2 regions of the Actinoallomurus sp. NBC_01490 genome follow, and region 2 is predicted to be linked to the other one. Evidence: predicted binding sites of a transcription regulator. Region 2 holds the regulator's gene; the other holds the start of a gene.
What was found. The regulator LexA, encoded in region 2, represses DNA repair genes until DNA is damaged. The targets are predictions, from matches to a motif close to TCGAACANNTGTTCGA.
Positions count from the first base shown of each region.

Region 1 (7,315 bases), 5.2 Mb from region 2:
CGCCCTCCTGCGCCGCCGTGGGCGCGGCGAACGCCCCGGCGAACCAGGCGCGCGCGGCGTCGGAGAAGCGGTCGAGCGGTGTCATGGTGCCATGATGCCTCCGGGCACTGACAGGACCGGCCGCCCGATAGCGTGGAAGGGTGCGTCTAACCGTGTTCTGGGACCGGATGAGCCAGCAGTTCGGCGAAAATTACGCCGAGAGTGTGGCCAAGGACTACGTCATGGCCGAGCTCGGCGGCCGCACGATCGAGCAGGCCCTGGCCGACGGTGTCGGTGCCAAGGAGGTCTGGCAGGCCGTCTGCGCCACGTTCGACGTACCCCAGAAGCTGCGGTGACCATCGATCGGCTGCTCGCCGAGGCGCGGGCCGGTCTGACGCGGCTGAAGCCACACGACGCCGCCCAGGCCGTACGCTCCGGCGCGCTCCTCGTCGACACACGTCCGGAGTACCAGCGGCGCGCCGACGGCGACATCCCCGGCGCCATCGTCGTCGAGCGCAACCACCTCGAATGGCGGCTCGATCCCCGCAGCGACGCCCGGATCCCCGAGGCCGCGCACGAGCGGATCCGCTGGATCGTGATCTGCGACGAGGGCTACTCCTCCTCACTCGCCGCCGCGTCGCTGCGAGCCATGGGGCTGCTCCACGCCACCGATGTCGTGGGCGGCTTCCAGGAGTGGCGCGCGGCCGGGCTGCCGGTGACGCCCGGCGCCGTACGGCCGCGGCTCGCGTCGTACGACCTCAGATGACGGCGATCGCGGTGATCAGCCCGACGGTCGCCTGCGTGGCACCGAGCAGGATCGCCGACGGCTCGAGCTTCTCCTTGGCCATCAGCCCCGCCACGTCCACGCCCAGCAGGTAACGGACGATCACCGAGGCGACCAGCTGCGCCACGATGCCCACGAGACCCCACACCAGGGTCGCGATCAGTCCTTCGAGGAGCTTCCCACCGGAGGCGAAGATCGACGCGGCCACCACCAGGCCCACGGCCGAGACCCCGCAGACGGCCAGCAGCGTCGCGTTGGCGTTCCGGTTCGTCCGGATGATCGTGGTCAGCCGGCCCGGAGTCGCGAGGTCGACCGCGAGGAACCCGATGACCAGCAGCACCAGGCCGAGCGCCGTGTACGCGGCGATCGCGCCGGCGCCCTTGCCCAGAGCCGTGCCGAAGCCGTCCGAGAACGCCAGATACATGTCGGTCTCCCTGTAGGACTCAGTCGTCGATGCGGTGGGGAACGAAGGATGAGGTGTCGTCGGTGATGAGGCCGGACGTCTCACGGATGCCGAGGCCCGCCGACTCGTCGCCCACGACCCACGCGCCCAGCACGGGATGCTCGCCGTCGAAGTCGGGCAGCGGGCAGAACTCCTGGTAGACGAAGCCCTCCGCGCCGTACTCACCGGTGGTCGTCGTCTGCACGCCCTCGGGCGTCACGATGCTCATGCTCGCGCCCTCGCGGCCCAGCAGCGGCTTGCGGATGTAGGACGTCAGCGTGCTCGGCGTGCCGAGGAAGGTCGGCAACAGGTTCGGATGGCCCGGGTACAGCTCCCAGAGCACGACGAGGAGCGCCTTGTTCGACAGGAGCATCTTCCAGATCGGTTCGATCCACGCCGCCCGCGGGACGTGCCGGCCGAACGGCTCGGAGACGATCCACTCCCACGGGTAGAGCTTGCAGACCGTGCGGATCTCCGCCTCGTCCAGGTCGACGAAACGCTCGTTGAGGGCGTGCCAGCCGACGTCCTCCATGGCGATCGCGCTCGCCCGGACACCGGCCTGCTCGGCCGTCTCCTGCAGGTACGCGATGGTCATGAGCTCTTCGCCGGTCTCGTCCTCGGTCGTCCAGGCGAAGTGCACGGGGGAGGGCGGGGCGATCTGCTTCCACCGGTCGACGAGACGCTCGTGGACGGAGTTCCACTGGTCGCCCTCGGGGTGGACGTCCTGCAGCCAGTACCACTGGATGATCGAGCTCTCCACGAGCGCGGTCGGGGTGTCGGCGTTGTACTCCAGCAGCTTCGCCGGGCCCTCGCCGTCGTACCAGAGGTCGAACCGCCCGTACAGGTGCGGGTCGCGCCGCCGCCACGACGCCTCGATCAGCGGGCGCACCCAGGGCGGGATGCCGAACACGTCGTACCGGCCGGTGCTCACGACGTGCTCCACCGCGGCCAGGCACATCTGGTGGAGCTCCTCGACCACCGACTCCAGCGCGAGGACCTCGTCCATGGGGAAGACGTAGTGCACGGACTCGTCCCAGTACGGGCGGTTCAGGTGCTCAGGGTGGGAGGTGCGGTGGTACGCGAGGCCCTGCGACTCGATGATCTGAGCCCAGTTCGCGCGCGGGTCGGAGAACTCGCGTCGCACGCTCAGCCTCCGTGGGAGCCGGAGTGGCCGCCGAAGCCGCCGCGTGAGATCACCCGGCCACCGCGCGAGGTGATCTTGCTGCCGCGCGGGCGGATGGTGCTGCCGTGCGAGATGTATCCGCCGTGGTAACGGCCGCCGTAGTACCAGTAGTAGCGGCCGTACGAGCCCCCGTTGTCGCAGTAGTAGTCGGGGACGACGCGGTAGGAGCCGCCGTGGGAGTTCCAGCCGTCGACGCAGCTCGCCTTCGTGCTGGACGAGCAGGCGACGAGGGTCAGCGACAGGACGCTCAGGGCGCTCAGCTGTACGGCGCCTGAGCGCATCCGCCGACCGGCGGCTTTGGGAGGCATTGCCGACGACCCTCCGATTCCAGGGTTAGTGCCCGGTAAGTGTAGAGGTGGGACGGTCGATCGGCAGGATCGGTTCAACGAATGGGAAAACTCAGATAAAGGTCGGCCGGCTCCGTTCCCGTGGGAAGGTCGCTCACCTGGCCGTCGCCGGTCTCCACCACCCGCCAGGTGCCGTCCGCACGTCGTGCCAGGTCAGTGGTGATGAACCGGCAGCCGAGCGAGCGCACGCAGGGCGCGACCGGGTCCGTGAGGGGGCGTGGGCGCACCTCCGGCGTGTCCGGATGCGGTCCGACCAGGACCGGCTCTCCATCGACCCACCAGACGCGCGCCTCGCCGCCCTCGTACGTCTCGAACTCGCGGACCACGATGCCGCCGGCCAGGAAGTCGCCCTGGAGCTCGACGAAACGCGAGACGACCGCGTGCAGCCGGTCGACGTCGGTGACGTCGGGCACGAAGCAGGCGTCGTCCCACTCGTGCTTGCGCGACTTCACGTAGTCCTTGACGATCGCCGGGCCCTTGGCGAGCGGGCGTACGAGCCGGGCCAGGTGGTCCTTGTCCGGAGGTGTGCCGGGACGCGCCGGCAGCCACACGCTCGCGGGGGTGACGCCGGCGAACGTGTCGTACCAGCCCGGCAGCTCGTGCGCCTTCTGGTAGCCGTCCGGCGGCACCGCCATCGTGACCCCGCGCGCGCCGAGCGCCGAGGCCAGCGCGGTGTACTGCACGGACGTCATCATCCATCCGCGGTACCAGACCGTGCCGAGGTCGCGCGGGACACGGTGTGCGGCCATGGCGGCGTCGCCCTGCTGGAGGGCGTCATGGTCGATGAGCGCGACGGATCCGCCGAGCGCGCGCACGGACTCGGCCTCCCGCGCGAAGTGTTCGTCGACCCGCCGGGGGTTGAGCGGGTCGGCGCACATGAGAATGGTGACCGGCATGATCCTGCGCCTCAGCGTAAGCCAAGTTCACCGGACTTTCTGAGTGTCCGACCATGATCGAACACGTGTTCGGCTAGAGTTGACCGCAACGGGCGGCGTAATCCACAACGGTGGCCCGGACTCTCGAAAACTGTCGGTGCGGCCCCGTAACGTCGCACCCGTCAACATCAGTCACCGATTTTCACAGGGACACCTCACATGGCAGCAAACGATCGCGAGAAGGCCCTCGAGGCGGCGCTCGCCCAGATCGAGCGGCAGTTCGGCAAGGGTTCCGTCATGCGGCTGGGCCAGGAGGGGCGCCCTCCGGTCGAGGTGATCCCGACCGGATCGATCGCCCTCGACGTGGCCCTCGGCATCGGCGGCCTCCCGCGCGGCCGCGTCGTCGAGATCTACGGCCCGGAGTCCTCCGGTAAGACCACCCTCGCGCTCCACGCGGTGGCGAGCGCGCAGAAGGCCGGCGGCATCGCCGCGTTCGTCGACGCCGAGCACGCGCTCGACCCGGAGTACGCGAAGAAGATCGGCGTCGACATCGACGCGCTCCTCGTCTCCCAGCCGGACACGGGGGAGCAGGCTCTGGAGATCACCGACATGCTGATCCGCTCCGGCGCGATCGACGTCGTGGTCATCGACTCCGTCGCGGCCCTCGTGCCCCGTGCCGAGATCGAGGGCGAGATGGGCGACAGCCACGTCGGCCTCCAGGCCCGCCTCATGTCGCAGGCGCTCCGCAAGCTCACCGGCGCCATCAACCAGACCAAGACCACAGCGATCTTCCTCAACCAGCTGCGGGAAAAGGTCGGCGTCATGTTCGGCTCACCCGAGACGACGACGGGCGGCAAGGCGCTGAAGTTCTACGCGTCGGTCCGTCTCGACATTCGGCGCATCGAGACGATGAAGGACGGCACCGACGCCGTCGGTAACCGCACCCGCGTCAAGGTCGTGAAGAACAAGATGGCCCCGCCGTTCAAGGTCGCCGACTTCGACATCCTGTACGGCGTGGGCATCAGCCGCGAGGGCGGCCTCATCGACATGGGCGTCGAGCACGGCTTCGTCCGCAAGTCCGGCGCCTGGTACACCTACGAGAGCGACCAGCTCGGGCAGGGCAAGGAGAACGCCCGCAACTTCCTGCGGGAGAACCCCGACCTCGCCAACGAGCTGGAGAAGAAGATCAAGGAGAAGCTCGGGGTGGGCCCGAAGCTCGACGCCGACCCCGCGACACCTGCGGCGGAGACCCCGGCCCCGGCCGTGGCGGGCGCGGCGGCGGGCAAGACCGCCCCGGCCAAGCGCGGCTCCAAGAGCACCCCGAAGCCCGGCGACGCCTGAGCCCGGCGCGCTGACCATGCCGAGGCCGGGCGCAGGGCGGCATGGCTCGGGTCGGGCAAGGCGGGCCCGTGAAGGCCTCCTGGCGGGCGGCGGCGTCACATCCCGCGCCGGATCGACACCGGCGCGGGCACCTTCCCCGGTGGCGTCGCCCCCGCTCAGGAGTTCTGACGCGGACGCCGGGTTGGCGCCCTGGGCTACTCGCTGACCTTCGGTCGGCTTCGCGGGAGTCCTTTGTGTCTGTCCAGGGGGCGACCCCCTGGAACCCTCGATTGCCGGGCTGCGCCCGGCGCCCTGGGCTGTTCGCTGACCTTCGGTCGGCTTCGCGGGAGTCCTTTGTGCCTGTCCAGGGGGGCGACCCCCTGGAACCCTCGATTGCCGGGCTGCGCCCGGCGCCCTGGGCTGTTCGCTGACCTTCGGTCGGCTTCGCGGGAGTCCTTTGTGCCTGTCCAGGGGGCGTCCCCCTGGAACCGCCGGTGCCGGCCGGGCTGCTCGCTGACTTTTGGTCGGGTTCGCGGGGGCGCTTTGTGCTTGCCCAGGGGATGACCCGCTGGAACCGGCGGTGCCGGGTTTCGCCCGGCGTGCCGTCGGTGAGCGGTCCGGAAGAGCTAGGAGGTGTCATGTCCGCCGATGAGACCGGTGCCGGGTTTGACGGCTTGGATCCCGCCGATCCGGCGCCCGGTTGGGCCACTGGAGCCACCCCTCCTGTCGGTGAGCGGCGGCGGTCCTCGTCTGAGGGCACCGGGCCCGGCTGGGCCGGCGGTGAGCAGGAGCGTTCCTCGGCCGGGCGCAGTGGGTCCGGCTGGGCCACCGGCGCCACCGGCCCCGCGGGGGAGCCCGGCGGGGCTTCGGCCGGCCCTCTTCCGGCCGGCGGGGAAGGGGAGGTCACCCCGCCCACGCCGTACGCCGGCGGTCCGGCATCCGGGCCGGGTGGGCGTGGTGCGGCTTCCGGGCGGCGAAAAGGCGGACGGACAGGTGGACGGACGTCCAGGCGTGCGCGACGAGGCGGCGAAGAGCACTCCTCCGGAGGCGAAGCGCGCTTCGGTCGCGGGGAGGATTTCGGTCGCGGGGAGGGTTTCGGTCGCGGAGCGGGTTCTGGTCGTGGGGAGGGTTCCGGCCGCGAGGCGGGCGGGCCGCCCGCCGATCCGGAGGTGGAGGCGCGTGAGATCTGTCTGCGGCTGCTCAGCTTCTCACCTCGCACGCGGGCGCAGCTCGCGGACGCGTTGCGGGATAAGGGTGTGGACGACGAGGTGGCCGAGCGGGTGCTGGGCCGCTACACCGAGGTCGGCCTGATCGACGATGCCGCCTTCGCACGGGCGTGGGTGCAGTCGCGGCACACCGGCCGCGGCCTCGCCCGGCGGGCACTCGCGGCCGAGCTGCGGCGGCGCGGCGTCGCCGACGAAACGGTCAACGAGGCCGTCGAGGAGCTCGACCCCGAACAGGAGGAGGCCGCCGCCCGCGAACTCATCGCCAAGCGCATGGCCGCCACCCGGGGCCTCGACCCGGTCAAGCGCACCCGGCGCATCCTCGGCGTCCTCGCCCGCAAGGGATACTCCAGCGGGCTCGCCTACCGCCTCGTCCGCGAAGCCCTCGAACAGGAAGGCATCGACGACCCCGGCGTTCCCACGGACGAATGACCGCGAACACCTGAGGGAGAGGCATCGACCTGCGGGTTGGGCCGAAGCTTTGGGGTGCTCGGCCGCACGTCGGTGGTGCGGTCACGCGGTCGGGGTGCCGGGTGCGGGCGTCCCGGGCCCTCGGCGGGAGTTATGGGTATTCGGTTGCCACATGCAACGAATCGTCCCGAACGAGGAGTCTTTCCTTGCCCATTACCTCCTCGACGCTTACGGTTACGGCAGTGAGGAGTTACTCCGCGCAGTGCGGATTGCCATACGACCGCAGACGTTGACGAGCTGAGAGGTGATCCGGCCGGCTCCCCCTATGGCCGGTTGGTACGGATTGCAGGGTTCCAGGCGGAAGCCTTGGGCCCCGGACGGTTGTGCCCTGCCCGGCATCCGTCGGCGGTCCGGCATACCCGTGGCGCGCTCGTAGCCCCTCGCACGCCGCCCTGGTGTTGGGCGGTCTCCGTGTCGAGGAAAGGGGTCAGTGCCGTGATCTGGGTTGTCATAGGTGCGGCACTGGTCATCATCGTGGCGTTCGTCACCTTTGTCGTCGTCGTGCTTCAGCGGCTCCCCGGACGGGGAGGCTCCGACAGCACCGTGCCGAGCGAAGAGGAGATCAACGCTCATCGGGACGCGGACGAGATCGTAGCGCGGGCGAAGGCGAAGGCGCAGGAGATCGTTTCCGAAGCCGCGGCGAAGGCCAAAGAGGTCTCCACGGCGGCGCGCGAAGACGCCGAGAAGGAGG
Region 1 is NZ_CP109433.1:3,726,547-3,733,861, forward strand. It holds gene OG417_RS17840 (ATP-dependent helicase) at 1-85, opposite strand, end outside; gene OG417_RS17845 (DUF3046 domain-containing protein) at 141-335, shown strand; gene OG417_RS17850 (rhodanese-like domain-containing protein) at 332-745, shown strand; gene OG417_RS17855 (DUF350 domain-containing protein) at 738-1,187, opposite strand; gene OG417_RS17860 (glutathionylspermidine synthase family protein) at 1,207-2,349, opposite strand; gene OG417_RS17865 (hypothetical protein) at 2,352-2,696, opposite strand; gene OG417_RS17870 (ATP-grasp domain-containing protein) at 2,771-3,631, opposite strand; gene recA (recombinase RecA) at 3,830-4,951, shown strand; gene OG417_RS17880 (regulatory protein RecX) at 6,100-6,585, shown strand; gene rny (ribonuclease Y) at 7,060-7,315, shown strand, end outside.
Region 1: a site for LexA is predicted at 3,689-3,704, ahead of recA (recombinase RecA). Genes of this name have one in related genera too.

Region 2 (7,315 bases):
ATTGCACGACGAGTTATCAAGGCTCATGTATTCGGAACAAGGGTTACTTGCGGTGATGCGCCCGGTTTCCGGGTTGGTGTGCCAGTCGTTGATCGTGTCGTCGTACTGGATGCCGGGGTCGGCGCACTCCCAGGCCGCCTTGGCGATCTTGTTGAAGAGGCCCTTCGCGTCGACGGTGTCGATCACTTCGCCGGTCAGGCGGGCCCGCAGGCCGAAGGAGGAGCCGGACTCGACGGCGCGCATGAACTCGTCGCTGACCCGGACGGAGTTGTTGGCGTTCTGGTACTGGACGCTGACGATGTCCTTGCCGCCGAGGTCCATGTCATAGCCGGCGTCGCGGAGCGCGCGGATCTTGTCCTCCTCGCGCGCCTTCGTCTCGATGAACTCCTCGACGTCGGGGTGGTCGACGTCGAGCACCACCATCTTGGCCGCCCGCCGGGTGGCGCCACCGGACTTGATCGTGCCCGCCGAGGCGTCGGCGCCGCGCATGAACGAGACCGGGCCGCTCGCGGTGCCACCGGAGGAGAGCAGCTCCTTGCTGGACCGGATGCGGGAGAGGTTGACACCCGAGCCGGAACCGCCCTTGAAGATGACACCTTCTTCCTTGTACCAGTCCAGGATGGACTCCATCGTGTCGTCCACCGACAGGATGAAGCACGCGCTCACCTGCTGCGGCGACGAGGTGCCGACGTTGAACCACACCGGCGAGTTGAAGCTGAACACCTGGTGGACCAGTGCGTGCGTCAGCTCGTGCTCGAAGATCTCGGCGTCTTCGTCGCTCGCGAAGTAGCCGTGCTTGCGGCCGGTCTCGGCGTACACCCCGACGACCCGATCGACCAGCTGCTTCAGGCTCCACTCCCGCTGCGGCGTGCCGACGGCGCCCCGGAAGTACTTCGAGGTGACGATGTTGGTCGCGTTCACCGACCAGAACTCGGGGAACTCCACACCGCGCTGCTCGAAGTTGACCGAGCCGTCGCGCCAGTTGGTCATGACGACGTCGCGGCGCTCCCACCGGACCTCGTCGTACGGGTGAATGCCGGGCCGGGTGAAGATGCGGCGCATCTTCAACCCCTTGCGGCCGCCCCTCCCGCGCCGTGCCTGGCCGCTCACCGTCTCCGTCATGACCTCCCCCTTCTCAGGCCGAACCGGCCCATTCCAAGGATTACCTCGTACAACACGCAATCGGGCGCCGGTGTTACCGGTCGCGCTCCGCCGCGCGAAGAGTCTCGATTTCCTTCTCGAAGTCGTCGATCGACTCGAACCCCCGGTAGACGGAGGCGAACCGCAGATAGGCGACCTCGTCCAGCTCGCGCAGCGGCCCCAGGATGGCCAGCCCCACGTCGTGCGAGCGCATCTCGGCGGTGCCGGTGGCCCGGACGGCCTCCTCGACACGCTGTCCGAGCTGAGCCAGTGCGTCCTCCGTCACCGGGCGCCCCTGGCAGGCCCGGCGCACCCCGGCGACGATCTTGTCGCGGGAGAACGGCTCGGTGACTCCGCTGCGTTTGGCGACCATCAGGAGTACGGTCTCCTGGGTCGTGAAACGACGACCGCACTCGGAGCACGACCGGCGCCGCCGGATCGCCGCGCCGTCGTCGGTGGAGCGACTGTCGATCACCCTGCTGTCGGGGTTGCGGCAGAACGGGCAGTGCACGGTCGATCCCCCTCCCCCGGCGTTACGTCTCGATTACAGCGGCTTCACTGCGTAACCACAACCTGTGGTGAACTACATCCGTGTAACTACTAGATGTTGTGGTCTACCGTACGGCTCCGCAGAGGCCTCCGCAACCTCGTCGGCAACAGGAGCACGAAGAGCCCGCTCACGTCACGGCGACGTCGGCGTGTCGCGCCCTCGCCCGGCGAGGGGAACCGGCGAGCGGCGAGGCCGTCAGCGCGCGGGAATGTAGACCTTCTGGCCCGGATTGACGACGGCGCCGGACAGGGCGTTGAGGTCGATGATGCGCTGCACCGTGACGCGGGGGTCGACCTCCGGCCGGGCGCGTACGGCGATGCCCCACAACGTGTCGTGCGGCCCCACGACCACCGACTCACGGGCGACCGCCGGCCCTCTCTCTCCGCCCGACGTGGCACGGGCGCCGTGCCGCGCCCCCGTCCAGAAGCCGGCGAGGAGCACCAGGGCCACGGCACCGACCACGACGACCCGGCCGCGCCGGGTGAGCCGCACGGGCGCGGCGGGATGAGGCCGAGCGGATGAGTTCATGCCTCCCCCTTCGTCGGAGGAGAGACCCGACACACGTGTTCGTCGATTCGCTCGCTCATGTCGATCTCCCCTCGCCGAGTCGAAAGAGATTTCGATCGAACATCAGTACGAGTTGTACCGCGAGAGCCGACGAATTTCCAGGACATCTTCGAACAGGTGTTTGATCATTTAGCGCGAAGGCGCTAACGTCCGTGTACAGGAACGAAATACCGGCGACAGCGCGTCACCGGAGCACAGTCATCCAGCGGAGACATAGATGAGCAAGGTTCGGGAAATGCCCGACGGCCCGCGCGACGAGTCGGGGCTGACGGCACGCCAGCGCAAGGTTCTGGAGGTGATCCGCGACTCCGTCCAGCGCCGCGGTTACCCTCCGTCGATGCGCGAGATCGGCGAGTCGGTCGGGCTGACGAGCACCTCCAGCGTGTCGCACCAGCTGCGCGCGCTGCAGCGCAAGGGCTTCCTGCTGCGCGACCCCAACCGCCCGCGCGCCGTCGTGGTCCGCATGCCCGGCTCGGCCGCCGTACGGAGCGAGCCGGAGTCGTACGAGACGGCCTCGGGGCAGGAGACGGCGACCCGTCCCGCGCCCGCGTACGTGCCTCTCGTGGGCCGCATCGCCGCCGGTGGCCCGATCCTGGCCGAAGAGGCCGTGGAGGACGTCTTCGCACTGCCCAAGCAGCTCGTGGGCGAGGGCACGCACTTCCTGCTCAACGTCACCGGTGACTCGATGATCGAGGCCGCGATCGCCGATGGCGACTGGGTGGTCGTCCGCCAGCAGCCGGTGGCCGAGAACGGCGACATCGTCGCCGCCATGATCGACGGCGAGGCGACGGTCAAGACGCTGAAGCGCCGCGACGGCAAGGTGTGGCTGATGCCGCACAACCCGGCGTACGACCCGATTCCGGGCGATGACGCGACGATCCTCGGCCGGGTCGTCGCGGTGCTGCGCAAGATGTGATCGACGCGTCTCCGGACTGTGCACGGTGAGGGCGCCCCGCCATGGGGTGCCCTCACCGCATTTTGATGTCGCCTTTGCGGGCATTCGCCCCGCCACGGCGTGCGTCCGGTCTCGCAGCGCCGCCGACAGGCGGGGCTGCGAGACGGGCACTACGCCGGGACGATGTTGACGATCTTGGGAGCGCGGACGACGACCTTGCGGATGCCGCGGTCGCCGAGGGCGGCCTGGATCTTCTCCGACGCCAGCGCCAGCCGCTCCAGCTCCGTCTCGCCGATCTCCGGAGAGACCTCGAGCCGGTCGCGGACCTTGCCCGCCACCTGGACCACACAGGTCACCGACTCCTGGACCAGCAGGGCCGGCTCCGCCGTCGGCCAGCCGGCCTTGGCCACGGAGCCGTCGCGGCCCAGGCGCTCCCACATCTCCTCGGCGGTGTAGGGCGCCACCAGTGACAGCATCACCGCCAGCGTCTCGGCCGCCTCGCGTACGGCGGGGTCGGCCGGGCCCGCACCGGAGTCGATCGCCCGTCGGGAGGCGGTGGTCAGCTCCATCATGCGGGCCACCGCGACGTTGTAGCGGTGCGCCTCGACCAGCCGGGTGACCTCGTCGATCGTGCGGTGGGTCACCTTGCGCAGCTCGCCGTCGCCCGAGGCCGGGGCGGCGCCGGGCACCGAGGCGACGTCCGCGGCCACCCGGTGCGCGCGGGCCAGGAACTTCACCGCGCCGGACGGCGACACGTCGGCCCAGTCGATGTCGTCCTCGGGCGGCCCGGAGAAGATCATCGTCAGGCGCACCGCGTCGACGCCGTACTCGGCGATCTGCTCGCCCAGGTCGACCAGGTTGCCGGTCGTCTTGGACATCGCGGAGCCGTTGAGGATCACCTGGCCCTGGTTGACCAGCCGGGTGAACGGCTCGACGCAGTCCAGCATGCCCATGTCGTACAGCACCTTGGTGAAGAACCGGCTGTACAGCAGGTGCAGGATCGCGTGCTCGACCCCACCGGTGTACTGGTCGACCGGCATCCACCGGCGGACCTTCTCGACGTCGAACGGGCCCTCGGTGTAGTCCGGCGAGCAGTAGCGCAGGAAGTACCACGAGGAGTCGACGAAGGTGTCCATCGTGTCGGTGTCGCGCTTGGCCGCGCCGCCGCACTTGGGGCACGCGACGTTGACCCAGTCGGTGGCCGCCGCCAGCGGCGAGACGCCGCGCGGCGCCAGGTCCGCGCCGCGCAGGTTGTCCGGCAGGCGTACGGGCAGCTGCTCGTCGGGGACCGGGACCTCGCCGCACGCCTCGCAGTGGATGATCGGGATCGGCGTGCCCCAGAAGCGCTGCCGGGAGATCAGCCAGTCGCGCAGGCGGTAGTTGACGGCCGCCTTGCCCAGCCCGCGCTCCTCCAGGATCTCGGTGATCCGCGGGATCGCGGCGGACTTGGTCAGGCCGTCCAGCGGGCCGGAGTTGACCAGCTCGCCCTCGCCGGGGGTCGCGACACCGGACTCGGCGGGGTCGGCCTCGCCGGTGTGCACGACCACCCGCACCGGCAGGTCGAACCGGCGCGCGAAGTCCAGGTCGCGCTGGTCGTGCGCGGGCACCGCCATGATCGCGCCGTGGCCGTACTCCGCCAGGACGTAGTCCGAGGCCCACACGGGCATGCGCTCGCCGTTGACCGGGTTGATCGCGTAGCGGCCCAGGAAGACGCCGGTCTTCTCGCGGTCGGCGGCCAGCCGCTCGACCTCCGACTCGCGCGCCACCGTCTGGCGGTACGCCTCGAACTCGGCCCGCTGCGCGGGCGCGCAGATCTCGTCGGCCAGCGGGGCGTCGGCGGCCACCACGAAGAACGTCGCGCCGTACAGCGTGTCGGGCCGGGTCGTGTAGACGGTGACCGGCTCGTCGCGGCCCTCGATCTCGAACACGACGTCGGCGCCCTCGGACCGGCCGATCCAGTTGCGCTGCATCGTCAGCACGCGCTCGGGCCAGTCGAGGCCGTCCATGTCGGCCAGCAGCCGGTCGGCGTACTCAGTGATCTTGAAGTACCACTGGGTCAGCAGGCGCTTTTCCACCAGGGCGCCACAGCGTTCGCAGTGGCCGGCGATGACCTGCTCGTTGGCCAGCACGGTCTGGTCGTTGGGACACCAGTTGACCCGGCCGCCCCGGCGGTAGGCCAGGCCGCGCTCGTAGAAGCGCAGGAACAGCCACTGGTTCCAGCGGTAGTACTCCGGGTCGGAGGTGTGCAGCCGGCGCGACCAGTCGAAGGAGATCCCGTAGCGGTGGAACGACTCGGCCTGCGTGTCGATGTTGGCGTACGTCCACTCCGCCGGGTGGGAGTCGCGCTTGATCGCGGCGTTCTCGGCGGGCAGGCCGAAGGAGTCCCAGCCGATGGGGTGCAGGACGTTGAAGCCGTGCTGGTTCCAGTAGCGGGCGCTCACGTCGCCGATGGCGTACGCCTCGGCGTGGCCCATGTGGAGGTCGCCGGAGGGGTAGGGGAACATGTCCAGCGCATACTTGCGAGGCCGCTCATCACCGGGGTCCTCGCCGGCGGTGAAGGGTTTCAGCTCCTCCCACCGGGCCTGCCATTTCTCCTGAATCGCCCGTGGGTCAAAGTTCTCGTCGGCGCCAGTCATCGTTCCTCGTCTGATTCGCACGGCTTCGGCTCCACGAAACTGTGCCCCTTAGAAGGTCTCTCCGCATGAGAAGGCCCCTCGCACAGGAGGGGCTGCCGCGTCGACCGATCGGTTACGTCAACGCGGCCGGCTAAGGAGCAGCCGAGAGCGCATATCCCAAGACTAGCGCAGGCGCAAGCAAGAACCGTCGTGCTTTGACGCCACGGGTGACGCCGCCCTTCCTCACGGGCCAGCTTACTTTTAGGAAGGTTTCCAGTAAATTTCCGAGCAGGGTCCCCGCCAGGACTCCCCATCCGAGGAGGTCACCCATGCACGGAAAGCTCGCCCTGGCCGTCGCCGGCGCCGCGGCCGTGGCGGTACCCCTGCTCACCGCCACCCCCGCCTTCGCCCACGGCTACACCACCTCACCGCCCAGCCGCAGCTACCGCTGCGCCCAGCACCAGGTCACCGACTGCGGTCCGATCCAGTACGAGCCGCAGAGCGTCGAGGGCCCGAAGGGATTCCCCCAGGCCGGCCCGGCGGATGGTCAGATCTGCAGCGCGAACCACACGGAGTTCGCCCAGCTCGACGACCCGCGCGGCGGCGCCTGGCCGGCCGCCTCGATGACGAGCGGCGCCTCGTACGGCTTCTCGTGGACCTTCACCGCCATCCACGCGACCACGTCGTTCCGCTACTTCATCACCAAGACCACCTACGACCCGACCAAGCCGCTGACCCGGGCCGCCCTGGAGTCCACGCCGTTCCTGCAGGTGAACTACGGCGGTCAGCGGCCACCGAACCCGCTCACCCACACCGGCACGCTGCCGGCGCGGCACGGCCGCCAGCTGATCCTCGCCGTCTGGGACATCGCCGACACCGGAAACGCCTTCTACTCCTGCGCCGACGTCGTCTTCAGCTGACCGCTCCGCTGCGATATCAATGGGAACCTCCCCATTGATATCGCAGCAGGAGGCGCCGATGCTCAACCTCTCGGTCGTTCTGGACGACGCCGCACGCGACAACCCCGACCACGAGGCGCTGGTCTTCGGCGACATGCGTCTGTCCTACGCGTTCGTGAACCAGATCGCGAACCAGGTCGCGAACCTCCTGCGCGCCCGCGGTGTGCGGCCGGGCGACAAGATCGCACTCGCCTGCCCCAACCTGCCGTACTTCCCGATGGTCTACTTCGGGGCCCTCAAGGCCGGCGCCGTGGTCGTGCCGCTCAACGTCCTGCTGAAGCGCCGGGAGATCGCCTACCACCTGGAGGACTCCGAGGCGAAGGCCCTGTTCTGCTTCGAGGGCACGCCGGAGCTGCCGCTGGGCGAGGCGGGCTGGGGCGCGTTCGGCGACGTGCCGGGCTGCGAGCACTTCTTCCTGCTGCCCGCCACTCCCCTGGCGACCGAGGTGCCGTACGGCGAGTCGATCTGGGCCGCGCTCGCCGGGCAGTCGCAGGAGTTCGAGACCGCGCGGACGGACGCCAACGACACGGCGGTGATCCTCTACACGAGCGGCACGACCGGCCGGCCCAAGGGCGCCGAACTCACCCAC
Region 2 is NZ_CP109433.1:8,937,154-8,944,468, forward strand. It holds gene OG417_RS41220 (vitamin B12-dependent ribonucleotide reductase) at 1-1,122, opposite strand, end outside; gene nrdR (transcriptional regulator NrdR) at 1,196-1,651, opposite strand; gene OG417_RS41230 (LysM peptidoglycan-binding domain-containing protein) at 1,886-2,218, opposite strand; gene lexA (transcriptional repressor LexA) at 2,475-3,173, shown strand; gene leuS (leucine--tRNA ligase) at 3,323-5,788, opposite strand; gene OG417_RS41245 (lytic polysaccharide monooxygenase auxiliary activity family 9 protein) at 6,097-6,687, shown strand; gene OG417_RS41250 (long-chain-fatty-acid--CoA ligase) at 6,746-7,315, shown strand, end outside.